DNA from 2 places in the Peribacillus sp. TH27 genome. Region 1 is predicted to be linked to the other one. Evidence: a T-box and tRNA genes for the amino acid it is inferred to sense, from the RefSeq annotation. Region 1 holds a T-box; the other holds one or more tRNA genes.

What was found. A T-box is a leader RNA that pairs with one kind of tRNA and senses whether it is charged. The one in region 1 lies ahead of glyQ (glycine--tRNA ligase subunit alpha), so its partner is inferred to be a tRNA-Gly.
Region 2: it has a tRNA-Gly gene. The T-box ahead of glyQ (glycine--tRNA ligase subunit alpha) is inferred to sense a tRNA for this amino acid. The anticodon was not compared.

What each region holds. Positions count from the first base shown of each region.
Region 1 is NZ_JAEKEV010000002.1:4,907,575-4,915,213, reverse strand. It holds gene JFU24_RS25060 (pyruvate, water dikinase regulatory protein) at 1-392, opposite strand, end outside; gene JFU24_RS25055 (helix-turn-helix transcriptional regulator) at 409-1,047, opposite strand; gene glyS (glycine--tRNA ligase subunit beta) at 1,210-3,279, opposite strand; gene glyQ (glycine--tRNA ligase subunit alpha) at 3,266-4,162, opposite strand; T-box leader at 4,351-4,525, opposite strand; gene recO (DNA repair protein RecO) at 4,584-5,336, opposite strand; gene JFU24_RS25035 (YqzL family protein) at 5,370-5,513, opposite strand; gene era (GTPase Era) at 5,613-6,542, opposite strand; gene JFU24_RS25025 (cytidine deaminase) at 6,535-6,963, opposite strand; gene JFU24_RS25020 (diacylglycerol kinase family protein) at 6,973-7,350, opposite strand; gene ybeY (rRNA maturation RNase YbeY) at 7,328-7,639, opposite strand, start outside.
Region 2 is NZ_JAEKEV010000002.1:2,064,689-2,072,327, reverse strand. It holds gene JFU24_RS11405 (NADP-dependent oxidoreductase) at 1-96, shown strand, start outside; gene JFU24_RS11400 (FUSC family protein) at 397-2,349, shown strand; gene JFU24_RS11395 (YbjN domain-containing protein) at 2,503-2,916, shown strand; tRNA gene JFU24_RS11390 (tRNA-Gly) at 3,106-3,179, shown strand; gene JFU24_RS11385 (B3/B4 domain-containing protein) at 3,504-4,172, opposite strand; gene queG (tRNA epoxyqueuosine(34) reductase QueG) at 4,278-5,417, shown strand; gene JFU24_RS11375 (amidase domain-containing protein) at 5,871-6,728, shown strand; gene trmL (tRNA (uridine(34)/cytosine(34)/5-carboxymethylaminomethyluridine(34)-2'-O)-methyltransferase TrmL) at 6,794-7,282, shown strand; gene nfsA (oxygen-insensitive NADPH nitroreductase) at 7,374-7,639, shown strand, end outside.

The DNA.
Region 1 (7,639 bases):
AATTCAATGGCTTCGACTCGCTTGAAATAATCATCATCAAGCTTTCTAACGAGACCAGGTTCATTAAGCGGCCCTTTTGGCGCTCTTTTCTGAAGGATGTCCATGAGCGGCCCTAAAATGTCATAAGCAGACAGATTTTCTTTTTCGACCTGTGCTTTCATGTAAGCTCTAATAGTTGGCTTAACAAGGGTATAGGCAATGATTGCTCCATCTAATTTTGCCAGTGAAATTACTTCATCCACGTTTTGTTCATCTTCAATATACGGAATCCGTTTTATGGAAAAAGCAGATCCCGAGAACTGGCTTGCAGCTGCTTTAGTAACCAATTCCGCTGTTTCCCCCACTGAATCCGATACAACATATATAATAGAACCGTTCATATTCTCCGTCATTCCTTTTGCAAGCCCCCTAATAGCCTTCATCAGCTAAAGCTACGAATGCTTTTGTTATATTGGTTTTTGTAATTCTTCCGATTACTTCATAGCCTTTTTCTGTTTCTTTGACGACCGGTAATGAGTCGATTTGTTTATCAATCAATTTTTTGGCAACATCAATCAATAAGTCTTCTTTTGAACACATTGTAATATTGGGCATCCTAGTCATAATAATATTGACTGGAATGGAGTTAAGTTCTTGCTTACCTATACTTGCACGCAACAAGTCTTTCCTTGATAAGACACCAACTAGCAGAGCATGCTTATCGACAACAAACATGGTACCGACATCTTCTAAAAACATCATGACGATTGCATCATATACGGAAATGCCTTCATCAACAACCACAGGGATCGATTGATAGTCTCGTACATAAAGATGGTTCAAACTATCTGTCAAAAGCTGTGTTCCTGACCTGCCTGTATAAAAATACCCGACACGCGGCCTCGCATCAAGAAAGCCTGCCATCGTTAAGATAGCAAGATCCGGACGAAGTGTCGCTCTTGTAAGGCTCAGTCTATCGGCAATATGTTCACCTGTAATCGGTCCATTCTCTTTAACAATTTGTAAAATATGCTCCTGACGCTTATTCAATTGGATTATAATCACCACCCCACTGCTTTCGCAGAGAAAAGTAACAAAAGTTATTCATCTAACAATTATATACTATATTATTTAATAAAAGCAGGTTTGTCCTATTTATTGACCATTTAATATTTTAAGAAATCGGAAACCTTTATATAAAGTGTCTCCGATTTCGATGAATCCTTTCAATTATGAAAGGATAATTTTATTCATTGCCGCAAAGCCTGAAACTAAATCGCTAATTTCTTTCATTAGGGATAAGCGGTTATTACGGATTGCTTCATCATCTGCCATGACCATTGTATTCTCGAAATATGATTCTATTTCCGATTGAAGCGAGATAAGATGTTCAAAACGCTCTTTCTCTTTTTTAGTTTCAGCATATCGCAATGCTACTGTTTGATATTTTTCATAAAGCGCTTTTTCCTGCTCATTTTCAAAAGCATTCGGGTCAACTGTCACTTTATGGTCACACTTTACAGCAATATTCATAACACGACTTAATGCTTCGAGGCTTTCTTTAAAGCCTGCTTCATCTTTTTTCGCGTCCAATACATGAGCACGTTCTACTAAAGAGTGTATAAACCCAATCTCGTCGATCAGAACGGCATCAATTAAATCATAACGAATCTGCTGTTCTTGAAGTAAATGTTTTACCCGCGCTTTAAAGAAGGTAAACATGTCTGCTTTTACTTCCTCTAAATCGCGTTTTAGAAGACCTTTTGATTCAAGTCCTTTAAGTCCTAGAGTAATAAGCTCTTCTAAAGAGATATTCCATTTTTTCTCCGCTAAAATTTGAACAACACCGCTTGCCTGTCTTCTCAATGCGTATGGATCCTGGGAGCCAGTTGGAATGACGCCAATAGCAAAGAATGATGCGAGAGTATCAATTTTTTCGGCTATACTTACAACTGCTCCAATAACAGAAGGCGGCACATTGTCATCCGCATGTCTTGGCATGTAGTGTTCATTGATTGCAGCCGCTACTTCTTTTGCTTCTCCTTTTAGGAGCGCATACTTCTCACCCATATACCCTTGCAATTCGGGGAATTCATAAACCATATGACTTACTAAATCAAATTTAGCAATTTCAGCAGCACGAAGCGCCAGATCCTTTTCTGCCTTTAAATTCAAAGCATCTGCCAGAACGCCTGTCACCGCTGTTACACGGGCTGTTTTCTCAGCTAAGGTACCTATTTCTTCATGATAAACGATGCTGTCGAGTTTTTTCAAAGCATCTGCTATCTCTTTTTTCTGATCTTCTTTAAAGAAGAATGCCGCATCCGATAAACGCGCACGCAACACTTTTTCATTTCCTTTAGATACCTTTTCTAGATGACGGTCATCTCCATTACGAACGGTTACAAAGAATGCAAGTAACTTGCCGCCTTGATCTTTAACTGGGAAATAACGTTGGTGCTCCTTCATTGAAGTGATCAAAACTTCAGCTGGAAGTTCAAGGAATTCTTCTTCAAAATGGCCAAATAACACCGTTGGGTACTCTACCAAATTATTGACTTCTTCAAGCAGATCTTCATCAACTGGGATGATCCAGCCTTTTTCCTGCTCAAGACTTTTAATCTGTTCTAAAATAACACTACGACGTTTTTCTGGATTAGCCATGACAAACTGGTCTCTTAACGTTGCTTCGTACTGTTCAGGATCCTCTATCCTTGCAGCTTCTCCTAAGAAGCGATGTCCCTTTGTTTCACGGCCAGTTTCAACATCAGCTATGGAAAATGGCACTACTTCGTTGCCGAATAATGCAATCAGCCATTTAATCGGACGGACAAAACGAAGGTCTTGGTTGGCCCAACGCATATTTTTCGGGAACGTCATCCCGCTGATAATTTCCTGCAACTCAGATAAAAGCTGGGAAGTCGGTTGTCCTTTAATGAATTTATTTACATGGGCATATTCAATACCCTTAAGTTCTTTAAAATAAATATCCTCAGCGGTCATCCCTTGGCCTCTAACAAACCCTAATGCTGCTTTAGACCAGTTTCCTTCACTGTCCAAAGCAATTTTTTTAGCTGGTCCTTTTGCTTCTTCTTCGATATCTTTTTGTGATTCTGAAACGTCTTTTACCAATATGGCCAAACGTCTTGGTGTGGAAAAAGCTTCAACCGCTCCGAATTCAATTGCTTTTTCCTTAAGCCATTTCTGTACTTTATCTGACAACTGTTTCATAGACGCTGTCACAAAACGAGCCGGCATCTCTTCCAATCCAATTTCCAATAACAAATCACGCTTGCTCATTTGTATTCTCTCCTTTCACTTTTAGAATCGGGAAGCCTAATTTTTCCCGCTCTTCATAGAAGGTTTTGGCAACCTTACGTGCTAAGTTACGGCAGCGGGCTATATATCCCGTTCTTTCCGTTACTGAAATCGCACCTTTTGCATCCAAAAGATTAAATGTATGTGAACATTTTAAAACATAATCATAGGCAGGATGTACAAGCCCTTCTTCCATTTGGCGATGTGCTTCCTTTTCATACATTGTGAAAAGTTGAAATAACATATCAAGGTCGGATGTTTCAAACGTATATTTTGAATGCTCGTATTCCGGCTGTCCAAAAATATCTCGTACTGTAAATCCTTCTGTCCATTCTAGATCAAACACATTTTCTTTTTCCTGAATGTAGGAAGCAAGACGCTCGATTCCATATGTAATTTCCACGGAAACCGGCTTACACTCAAGACCGCCTACCTGTTGGAAATACGTAAATTGTGTAATTTCCATTCCATCAAGCCAAACTTCCCAGCCAAGACCAGCACAACCTAATGATGGGTTTTCCCAGTTATCTTCTACAAAGCGAATATCATGCTCAAGCGGGTTAATACCTAATGCGCGCAATGAATCCAAATACAGCTCTTGGATATTGTCTGGTGATGGCTTCATGATTACTTGGAATTGATGATGTTGATAGAGACGGTTAGGATTCTCTCCATAACGACCGTCTGCTGGACGGCGGGATGGCTCCACATAAGCAACACTCCACGGTTCAGGTCCAATTGCTCTAAGGAAAGTATAAGGGCTCATCGTTCCTGCCCCCTTCTCGACATCATAAGCATTCATTAATATGCAGCCTTGTTCAGACCAATGCTTTTGTAAAGTTAAAATCATATTTTGAATATTCATCGTACACCTCCAGATTATTTAAAACGCCTCTTTATGAAATTAGGGACGGGAACTCCTATACCAGTAATTTTGAATCGTTTATCGGCCACGCATGCATTTCACCAATTAATTCAAGTGTTTTACCGGTCCATTCATTGTTATTCTTTCGCATTTTTGCAAACAAAAAACTCCCGTCTCTATGCGAAATGCATAGGGACGAGAGTTTACCCGCGGTTCCACCCTAATTGCCGTTAATAAACCGGCCTCTTTTCAAAGCTACATGCTCCGGAACGCCTTCCCTGTAAATCCATACCCCGGCTTTCACCATCCCGGGTTCGCTTTTTATGGAGAATGACAGATACTCTTTTCCATCAACGCAATCTTCTTATTTTAATGATTAGAATTTTATACAATCAAGCCTGGAATGTCAATAGGTCAAATCTTAAAACATATCTTTCATCGTATCAATCTGTTTTAAGAACTTTTTTGATTTTAAATGGAGGCCTGAATACTCTTCATAATAAGCATCAATGATTTTCTGCAGTTCTTTTTTCGTTTCAGGCTTAACCGAAATGTTTCCGAGCCTTGATAAATCCAAATAATAAAATATTCGCAGCAATTTAACGGCTGCGGGTGAAATTTTATAGTGATATGGGTCTTTTCCCAGACAGCGGTGACAAATAAAACCACCTTCCCGTAGCGAGAAGGAGAATTCTCCTTCTGTTTCACCACAAACAGCACATTGATTTAGTACTGGGTTAATCCCGTTGACGGGCAGCATCTTCATTTCGAAAATAAATTTCAAAACCTCCGCGTCATATTCTTCGTTTATGTAATGCAAGGTTTGCGAGAGTAATTCAAACAGATATGGATTTGGTTTCTTATCATCTACGCTTTTATCAACCAATTCAACAATGTATGAAGCATATGCAGTGGCAAAAAGGTCCTCCCTTATAAAACGAAGGGAGTCGACCATTTCTCCTTGTTGAAGACTTCCGAGTCCGCTTGATGTAGAAACAAGGAAATACCCGGAGCAAAAAAGTTGGGTGACGGCAGCAAGCCTGCTATTAGGTTTACTGGCTCCTCTAGCCATAACTCCAATTTTCCCTAGCTCACGGGTATAAATAGTAATAATTTTGTTGTTTTCTCCATATGCAGTCCGTCTTATGACAATGCCTTCACATTTTTGGAGCATACCAAGACACCACCCATGCTTGCCAAGACTATCTTATGAAACAGGAAAATCAATATCTGCTAGCTCATCACTCAATACTAAGGGTCTTTCCTGTCTTTCGACTTCTATCTCCTTAAACAGCAAATAGGTGTCCACATTACCTGTTTCACTAAATAACTCCCAGGTAAAATCCAACATATAAAGCCCACCTTTCATTTTTAACTAGCAATATAAATATCCGACCATATGATTAGCTTGACCTTTTTCCACACTTTCATGAAGCGTAAATTTTGCTAATTAATACTCACTTTCATTGAAACCATAATCGCGAAGTTGGCTCGCTTTGTTACGCCAATCCTTCTGTACCTTCACCCATAGTTCCAGGAATACTTTCGAGCCTAATAAATTCTCGATATCAACCCTCGCACGGCTACCGACTTCTTTCAACATTTTCCCTTGCTTACCAATAACAATACCTTTTTGTGAATCACGTTCTACCACAATCGTAGCCATAACATTAATTGTATCACTGTTATCCATTTTTTTTATTGAATCGATAACAACAGCCACTGAATGGGGAATCTCCTCCCTAGTCAGGTGCAGAACTTTTTCGCGGACCAATTCAGAAATAATAAAACGCTCCGGATGATCAGTTACTTGGTCAGCTGGATAAAACTGTGGACCTTCAGGAAGATGCTCCTTGATTTGCTCAAGCAGTGTATCGACATTATTGCCTTCAAGCGCTGAGATTGGAACCACGGCCGCGAACGGATAAAGCTTTTGATATTTCTCAATAATTGGGAGTAAATCATCAGGGTGCATAGCATCAATTTTGTTGACTACAAGGAAAACAGGTGTTTTTACGGTTTGTAGTTTTTCAATGATAAACTCATCACCACGTCCGTATCCTTCTGTCGCATTAATCATGAAGAGAATCAAATCGACCTCTTTCAATGTATTTGTTGCTACCTTCATCATAAAGTCCCCAAGCTTATGCTTCGGTTTATGAATCCCCGGTGTATCAATGAATATCATTTGTGAATCGTTTTGTGTAAGTACACCTTGAACCTTGTTTCTCGTTGTTTGCGGTTTATCACTCATAATGGCAATTTTTTGACCAATAACCCGGTTCAAAAATGTACTCTTGCCAACATTAGGTCGTCCTATAATCGAAATAAAACCTGATTTGTAACCTTTTACTTGTGTTTCGTCAAATAGTTTATTCATTTAAATCCTCCGGTGAAAAAGCTCCTGGAAGCAATTCCTGTACTGTTAGTTCTTTAATATCCCCGTTTAAGTTGGTTAAAACAACCAACATATCTTGTTCACATAGTTCTGAAATAACCTGCCTGCACGCTCCGCATGGGGAAACAGGACGATCAGTATCTGCCACGACTGCTAGTTTTGTGAACTTCTTATCATTATGAGCATAGGCACTGAATAAAGCGGTTCTTTCTGCGCAATTGCACATACTATATGCAGCATTTTCTATATTGCACCCATGATAAACCTTACCATCGGCAGTTAATAAAGCAGCCCCTACTTTGAACTTTGAATAAGGTACATAAGCCTTTTCCCTTGCTTTTTTAGCTTCCTCAATCAATTCATTCGTATTCAATTCACATCTTCCTTTCAAATTGGATACCATTTCAACCACCTATAGTCCAAACTTCGGCAAAAAGATAATCAATCCAACTATTATAGAAAATATAGCATATATGAATACAGCTCCGGCTGCAATATCTTTTGCCTGCTTAGCAAGGGGATGGATTTGGTCTGTTACCAGGTCTACAACTCTTTCAATCGCTGAATTAACGAGCTCTAATGTAATCGTACCAGCAATGGCAGCCAAAATGAACAGCCATTCCATCCCATTCAATGAAAAATACCAACCAAAGAATACGACGATTACTGTTAATACGAAATGAATCTTTATATTACGTTCTGTTCGAACTGCTTCCAAAATCCCCTGACAGGCAAAAGAGAAGCTTTTTATTAAAGGATACTTTTTTTTACCCTTCTCTTGAAAGTCCATATTCTTCCAAGATCTCCTTTTGTTTAGTAAACATCACTTTTTCATCTTCTTCAGTCATGTGATCAAAGCCTAGTAAATGAAGAAAACCATGAAGAGCTAAAAACCCAAGTTCACGGTCAAAAGAATGTCCGTATTCTTCTGCCTGCTCCTTAGTACGCTCAATGGAAATAATAATATCACCCAGCATACGAGGCATTTCGGCCCCGATAATTTCTACTTCATCTTCACCCATCTCTTCCAGTGCAAAAGAAATGACATCGGTAGCTGCATCTTTATGGCGATATTCTTT
Region 2 (7,639 bases), 2.8 Mb from region 1:
GAAAATACCCCTGATGCATTTCTAGGTTTATTTAAAGGAACGAATCTGGGTAAACAACTTGTAAAAGTTGCAGAACCTAAATACGCTACGCTCTAAGCATGGGAACCTAGTAGAGGGTAACATTGGTGTGACATAGTCTTTAAAACAGTATTGAAAAAAGAGTAAATAATTAAGGGTATATAATAAGCGGCCTTTTTTCGATATTCAATCGGGGGAAGGCCGTTTCCCTTTTCCTAGATACGAGAAAGATTAACGTATATTCCTCTTCCTTTAAGGTATCTTTTGTTGTTAATGAAGGATATTAAAAGAAGCTCTAGATTAAGCCATCAAGATAACGGTTGAATAGCGTCAAAAGAGAAGATAGGGAGCGAATTATTTAATGAAAGGAAAAGTGAAATGGGCAAAAATAAACAAAGAGTATCTTCAAAGTCTCCGAAATTAGAAGCGATACATACGACATTTAAACAGGCTTTTGAAATAAAAAAGAATCCATTTCCGTGGATAAAGGCATTGAGTGCAGGAATTGCTGCTGCATTACCTGTATTCATAGGATTATTATTTGGGAATTTTGAGTACGGTTTACTGGCAGGAATTGGTGGATTCTCTTATTTATACGTGTTTAACCAACCGTATGAGCAAAGAGCTAAAAAGATTTTCTTTGTAATGTGGGGCCTTTCTTTATCTGTTGTCTTAGGAACCCTTTTGGCCCCATATCAGCTAGGGACAGCTATAGTGATGGGGATTATTGGGGCATGTGTATTTTTCATTTTTGGTGCTTTAAATATCACTGGTCCTTCGGCAATATTTTTCGTTTTGAGTTTTGCGCTTGCTACAGGTATGCCTATTGATCAATCACTTGCGCCGTTACGTGGAGGGCTTGTTTTATTAGGTGGGGCATTATCTTGGATAATCTGTATGTTAGGCTGGTTTTACAATCCCCATGGACCTGAAACTAATGCAGTGGAAAAAGTGTATAGAGAGTTGGCGGTATTCTTTGATTCAATAGGGACAGAGAAGTTTAATACAGCAAGACACAGAACGGTACTAGCAATGAAGCAAGCAGAAAATACGCTTTTAGCCGGGTATTCAGCCAAGAGAAGTACAGATATATTTAAGCGGTTGTTTCTTTTAAATGAACATGCAAACGCGATATTCTTGAGAGTTCTTGAAATTTCTTTGAACAATAAGATCGTACTTCCACCTGAATTAGGGAAATCCGTTCAGGCATTAGCTGACTCTATTGGATCTAAAACGAAAAATAAATCAAAGATTCTTCAGCCAGAGCAGGTTGATAAAGAAGTAGAAGATTTATTCATAAAAATCTATAATGCAGATGCCATCATGAATGAACCGGTTCAAAAAATTCATCAAGAAGTCTTAATCTCAAAGCCTTCTCTAAAAACCATATTTCTGGGGGCATTTGATAAAAACTCCATAGTCTTTCTCACTTCTGTACGATATGGAACAATCCTTACTATCGCCGCTATCATCGCTTATTCAGCCGGTTTTAATCGTTCGTATTGGGTGCCCTTATCCTGTGCTGCAGTAATGTCCGGTGCTACCATTATCGCCACATTTCATCGTGCTGTTCAAAGGACTTTCGGGACAATCATTGGGCTCCTATTAGCAAGTTTGATTCTTGCATCTGTTCATAACGAGTTTATTATTGTGCTAATCATCTTGTGTTTGACTTTCATTACAGAGCTTTTTATCGTTCGGAATTATGGGTTAGCTGCGATGTTCTTTACACCTTCAGCTTTAATCATGGCAGAATATTCAACTCAAAGTTACGACTTCAGTTTCTTTGCAACAGTAAGGATAACTGATATCGTTGTAGGGAGTATTATAGGCCTTGCTGGGTCATTGTTAGTCGGAAGTCGATCAGCGTCCAGTCTTCTGAGTCATTTTATCGCGAAAACGATTCGAAGTCAGGGTCAATTTTTATTAATGGCGTTCTCTGAAAATAATAGGACCCTTACATTTGATGAGAGCAGTGAACGAAGCAAAATGCAAACCAATATGGTCAATCTATTAACGGTATACAATACGTCTCTAGGTGAGATATTCAAAAACAAGGCCAGATTAGAGTCTCTATGGCCCGTAATATTCTCAATAGAACAATTGGGGTATTATCTAAATGCCAGCTTGAAATACTCTGAACGTCCTGTTCTTTTAGAGAAGGATCTCGCTCAATTGCTTTATGTTTTTGAAACCATGGCAATAGCTGCAGATAAAGATCAATCTTCAACAAATAAAACCGTACCAGAAATTGAAGGGTTTTCAAAAATTCGTCACGAGATTTTGGACCTCCAAGAAGCTCTTCAGTTTAGGGGAGAAGTTTCAAGCTAACCTTAGAGTTTTGTTTAAGGGAGTTCTTATTATTGGCTCCCTCAATTCAACTGAATGAATGCACTAGCTGAAAATAGAGGGTTTATTCAAAAAGTCTGTAAAAATGCCAATTTTCAGTATAAAATGTAAATACATACAGAAAGGTGATGGATCATGTCAAACGTTGCAAAATTTCGAGATTTTTTAACGCGCGAGAAAATCTATATGAATGAGTTGAAAGAAGATGACACCACCTTTTTTAGAGCAGAGCAAAAGTTAAAGGATGGCTGGAAGGTTCTTTTAGTTTTTGCTTTCAACCAAAATGAAAATGTGGCGGATTTATTTTGCTTTAATGTTGCCGAGTTGAAGAATCCTGATAAAAGGCGGGATGTACATACACTGTTAAATGAATATAATGCTAATTTTAGATATTCAAAGTTGTATGAAGAAAAAGGGACTATTTCAATTCGTTATTCTTATTCCCTTGAGGGAGAATTTTTACCAGATCTAGCTTTCAGGAAGTTAATCATGTTACTTGAAACAGCGGAGCAGGTATACCCGTCGTTAATGGAAGTCATCTGGTCTTAACAGTGGAGATGTAGGGAAAGTTCTCTGTTATTAGAGAACTTTTTAACATCTTTAATAGAGTGATGAATATACTATTGTAACATTCATTAAATTTTTATTATTTTTTTAAAAATAACTATTGCATTTATTTAATATAAACTATATAATTAATTTTGTTGATAGCGATTCGACAAATTTCTACAAGAATACGCGGGTGTAGTTTAGTGGTAAAACCTCAGCCTTCCAAGCTGATGATGAGGGTTCGATTCCCTTCACCCGCTCCAATACATACTCATAACGCAGGGTTTCGTTACCTGGAGAACGAAGCTTTGCGTTTAAATATTTTATAATGAGAATTCTACTGTTTACAGTAGGTTTTTTTTATTGTCTAGATTTGTATGTACCTATAATTTAAGGAAGTAGTATGAGATGAGGCTGATCCTGGGTGACTAAGAAACTAGTTGATATGTTGTCAGGAAGCGTATCAAGTGAATCCAAAACTGGGGAATGTGTTTGTAATAGAAGAAAAAACATTCACAGGTTGATATCCTATCCTATAAAAAGACCCCTTCCGATTTTGAAAGGGGTTTAGTTCTGCTCGATTGTTATTATACTTCTAAAATGGAATAAGTTCCTTCTCCACCGTGGATTTCGAGGAACATTTTCATTAAGGACTCTGTTAGCTGATGGGCTTCTTTGATTGGAGTCTTTGGTTGTAAATAGATGATTTGGATTGCCTTTTTCGTTTCTTCCGTGACCTTTGTTCGTTCTGAATCAACGTAGGGGCTTCCAAATGCTCCATCACGATCGGCAGAAGTAATCATGTTTTCCATTGAATTCAAGCGGCCATTCAAGCCGTTATACTCATCTGTACTCTCGCCAATTTTAATCGAGATATCTCCTGTTAATTTATCAGCATCATATATGCCAATAGGCACTTCATATAAAAGGGAGAAGAAGTTATTCAGGTCGATAGCGGAATGAATAGATGTTAAGTAATTTTGTTTTTTAACACGACGGTATAGAGCTTCCACGGAAGGACGGTAGCGTGACGGATTCGTTCCGGTCGTTTTGAAAATCTTTCGCCACTCTTTGATACCCGGGAAATCGGTTAATTCTTTTTCATCTAGATCGAAGAAAAGAGCTTCTTGAAATAACTGTAGTCTTCCTTTGACCATTTGCGGGGAGGGGCCAACTTCGATGTTTTCATATGTAATGATCCCAACTTTGAAATCAGGGATTTTACTGCTAAGATTAGCGGAAATGTTAATTTCCAAGCGTTACACCTCCAAAAATGATTGCAATTAGTTTATCATAGATAGCAATGGTTTGAAATGAATACAAGCTTCGATGGGAATAATGAATGAACGAAGGTGAAAAATATGGATATGAATTCACTTAAGCAAGAAGTGATTATATATAGTAAAGAGATTGGCATTGATAAAATTGGGTTTACATCAGCCTCTAATTTCACGGAATTGAAAAGTCGGCTGATCCGTCAGCAGGAACTAGATTATCAGTCAGGATTTGAAGAACCGGATATTGAAAAAAGGGTCAGGCCTGAATTGATTTTTGATAAACCGCAATCCATTATTTCGATTGCACTGGCCTATCCTTCTAAATTGAAGAATGCACCGCAAAGCACAAAAAGTGAGCGACGTGGGATTTTTTGCCGGGCCTCTTGGGGAACGGATTATCATACGGTTCTTCGTAATAAATTGCAGTTACTTGAGGATTTTATTAAAGATAAAGTGCCAGGAGCAATGGCAAAGTCTATGGTAGATACTGGTGAATTATCGGATCGTGCTGTTGCTGAGCGTGCAGGAATAGGCTGGAGTGCTAAAAATAGTATGATCATTACTCCTGAGTTTGGGTCTTATGTATATTTAGGTGACATGATTACAAACTTGCCATTTATACCGGATCAACCGATGGAAGATCAATGCGGGACTTGCAATAAATGTGTGGATGTTTGTCCAACAGGTGCACTTGTGCAGGGTGGCCAGCTGAATTCTAAGCGCTGTATTGCTTTTTTAACGCAGACAAAAGGATTTCTCCCTGATGAATTCAGGACGAAAATAGGCAATCGTTTGTACGGATGTGATACGTGCCAGACTGTTTGTCCGAAAAACAAAGGAATGGATTTTCACTTTCATGAAGAGATGGAGCCTGACCCTGAGGTTGCGAAGCCGTTGTTGAAGCCTCTGCTTACGATCTCAAATCGGGATTTCAAAGAAACATACGGCTATGTATCTGGTTCGTGGCGAGGCAAAAAGCCAATCCAGCGAAATGCCATTTTAGCATTAGCCCACTTTAAAGATGAAACGTCACTACCCGAATTGATTCAGATCATGAAGGAAGATCCGCGTCCTGTATTACGGGGAACCGCGGCCTGGGCGATTGGGAAAATTGGACGGAAACAAGTAGTCTCTATTTTAGAGGAAGCTTTAATGAACGAAACCGATGAAGAGGTTCGTGCAGAAATTGAAAAAGGACTGCAGTTTACCTTGGAGCATCAATAATATTAAATATATCAGTTATAGCCGTCTCGTAAGAAATTTAACGGGACGGCTTTTTTTATTTTTTGTAGAAATGTGAGGATGAGGGTTTAATATGTAGGTAAAAAAGAGTCCTCGATATGCTTGGACTATCTTTCCATTTGCCGGCTAATTTTTTTATAGGGCGGGAGAGGCTCAAAACCTTTCAACCGGAATACTGGGGAAGTAGATTTTGTATTCTGTTGTGATGATGGGCTAATAATACCTTTTATTTTTCAGATATATTATTTAATCAAGTGGATACCCTAGCTCGTGATGTTCTAAGCGTTTTTGCTAGTTTCTTTTGTTAATAAGAGTTTATTTCGAGGAAATGAACAAAAACAGGCCATTAATATATTCTTCTTTAATGAAGTTGTGTTTTTGTCCATGCCCTCATACATACACATTAGCATAGATGGTATGAAGGGGGGCATAATTTTGAGGGAACAATTGAAACAGCTTTTGCAAGAAAGAGTGGAGTGTTATACTTCTGATACTCAAGAACGCGATGAAAGAAAATTGCATCTGAAAAAGGAGTTAATGCGGAACCGCTCTACGGAAATTGTGCGGGTAAATGCTGCAGGAAAGGTTCACTCGAAGAGAAAGGAAGAAAAGGATACGGTATTGACCTATAAAGTACATCTACAATATTTATTGAAGCAGGAAGATTCTTTTTATATAGAAGAGGAAATGGAAGAAAGGGAGGCGAGGTTTAGAGATGGGTATTTAATAGATGAACGTGACCTTGTACCAAGCTTTGAACCAGAAGAGGTGCCTCCAAAATGGGAAGAAGGTTCGGAGCGACTTTCTTATAAGTATGACAGGATGAAGGCCGTCCAGTATGCCGAGCGGTGGTGGAATGAATTTAATCCTGCGTACCACAAGTTCACTGATGATTGCACGAATTTCATTTCACAATGTTTGCATGCAGGAGGAATCCCAATGTGGGGGGCGCCAAACAAAAATAAGGGCTGGTGGATAAGAGGGAAAAGCTGGAGCTATACCTGGACGACTGCACACTCCTTATATAATCTGCTCGCTGGCGGAAAGGGAATCCAGACAAAACGTTTAGAAACAGCTGAGGAGATGGATATAGGCGATATCATGTGTATTGACTTCGAAGGAAACGGACGCTTTGATCATAACTTGATTGTAACGGCGAAGGATCAGAACGGAATGCCGCTTGTGAATGCCCATACGATGAACAGTCGCCATCGATACTGGACGTACGAGGATTCGAGCAGATATACACCGAATATCGTTTATAAATTTTTCTCGATTTTGGATGGAGTGTGATTGGTTTTTAGTCTGTTTGTTTAATGCTATAATTAGATGAAGTTTAAACTAGAGGTGAAAATGAAGTGGCAATACATGTAGTTTTATATCAACCACAGATTCCAGCAAATACAGGTAATATCGCAAGAACGTGTGCAGGAACAGACACGTCCCTGCACCTTATTCGTCCGCTCGGTTTTTCAACAGATGACAAACAGCTTAAGAGGGCCGGTCTCGATTATTGGGAGAATGTTAAAATCCATTATTATGATTCATTGGAAGAGTTTTATGAGAAGAATGCCGGCGGTGAATTTTATTACTTAACGAAATTTGGAGAGCAGCCGCATACAACCTTCGATTATAGTGATCAGGACAGTGAGATTTATTTCATGTTCGGTCGTGAAACGACGGGCCTTCCGAAAGACCTGATTCATGAAAATTTAGACCGTTGTCTGCGAATCCCGATGACGGATAAAGTTCGTTCTCTAAACCTATCCAATACAGCAGCGATCTTAATTTATGAGGCCTTAAGGCAGCAAAATTATCGTGATTTGGATTTAAAAACAAAAGGTTGATGGATTAATGCTTTTATTACCATACTATCAGTGGGGGATATAGCCCCCCTGGTGGATGTTTTACCTACATACTTTTTTAGGGGTGGAAGCTTTGAATAATATTATTGAGAAGATTTTAGATCACCGTTCCATTCGTTCTTTCGAGGACAAGCTATTGTCGGAAGAGCAAATTCAAACGATTGTTGAATGTGCTCAGGCTGCATCAACTTCAAGTTATATTCAAGCGTATTCAATCATTGGGGTAACCGATCCAGAAAAGAAAGCCAAGCTAGCGGAGCTTGCCGGACCACAATCTTATGTAGAGAACAATGGGCACCTATTCGTTTTCTGCGCTGATTTATATCGACATGATCGGAT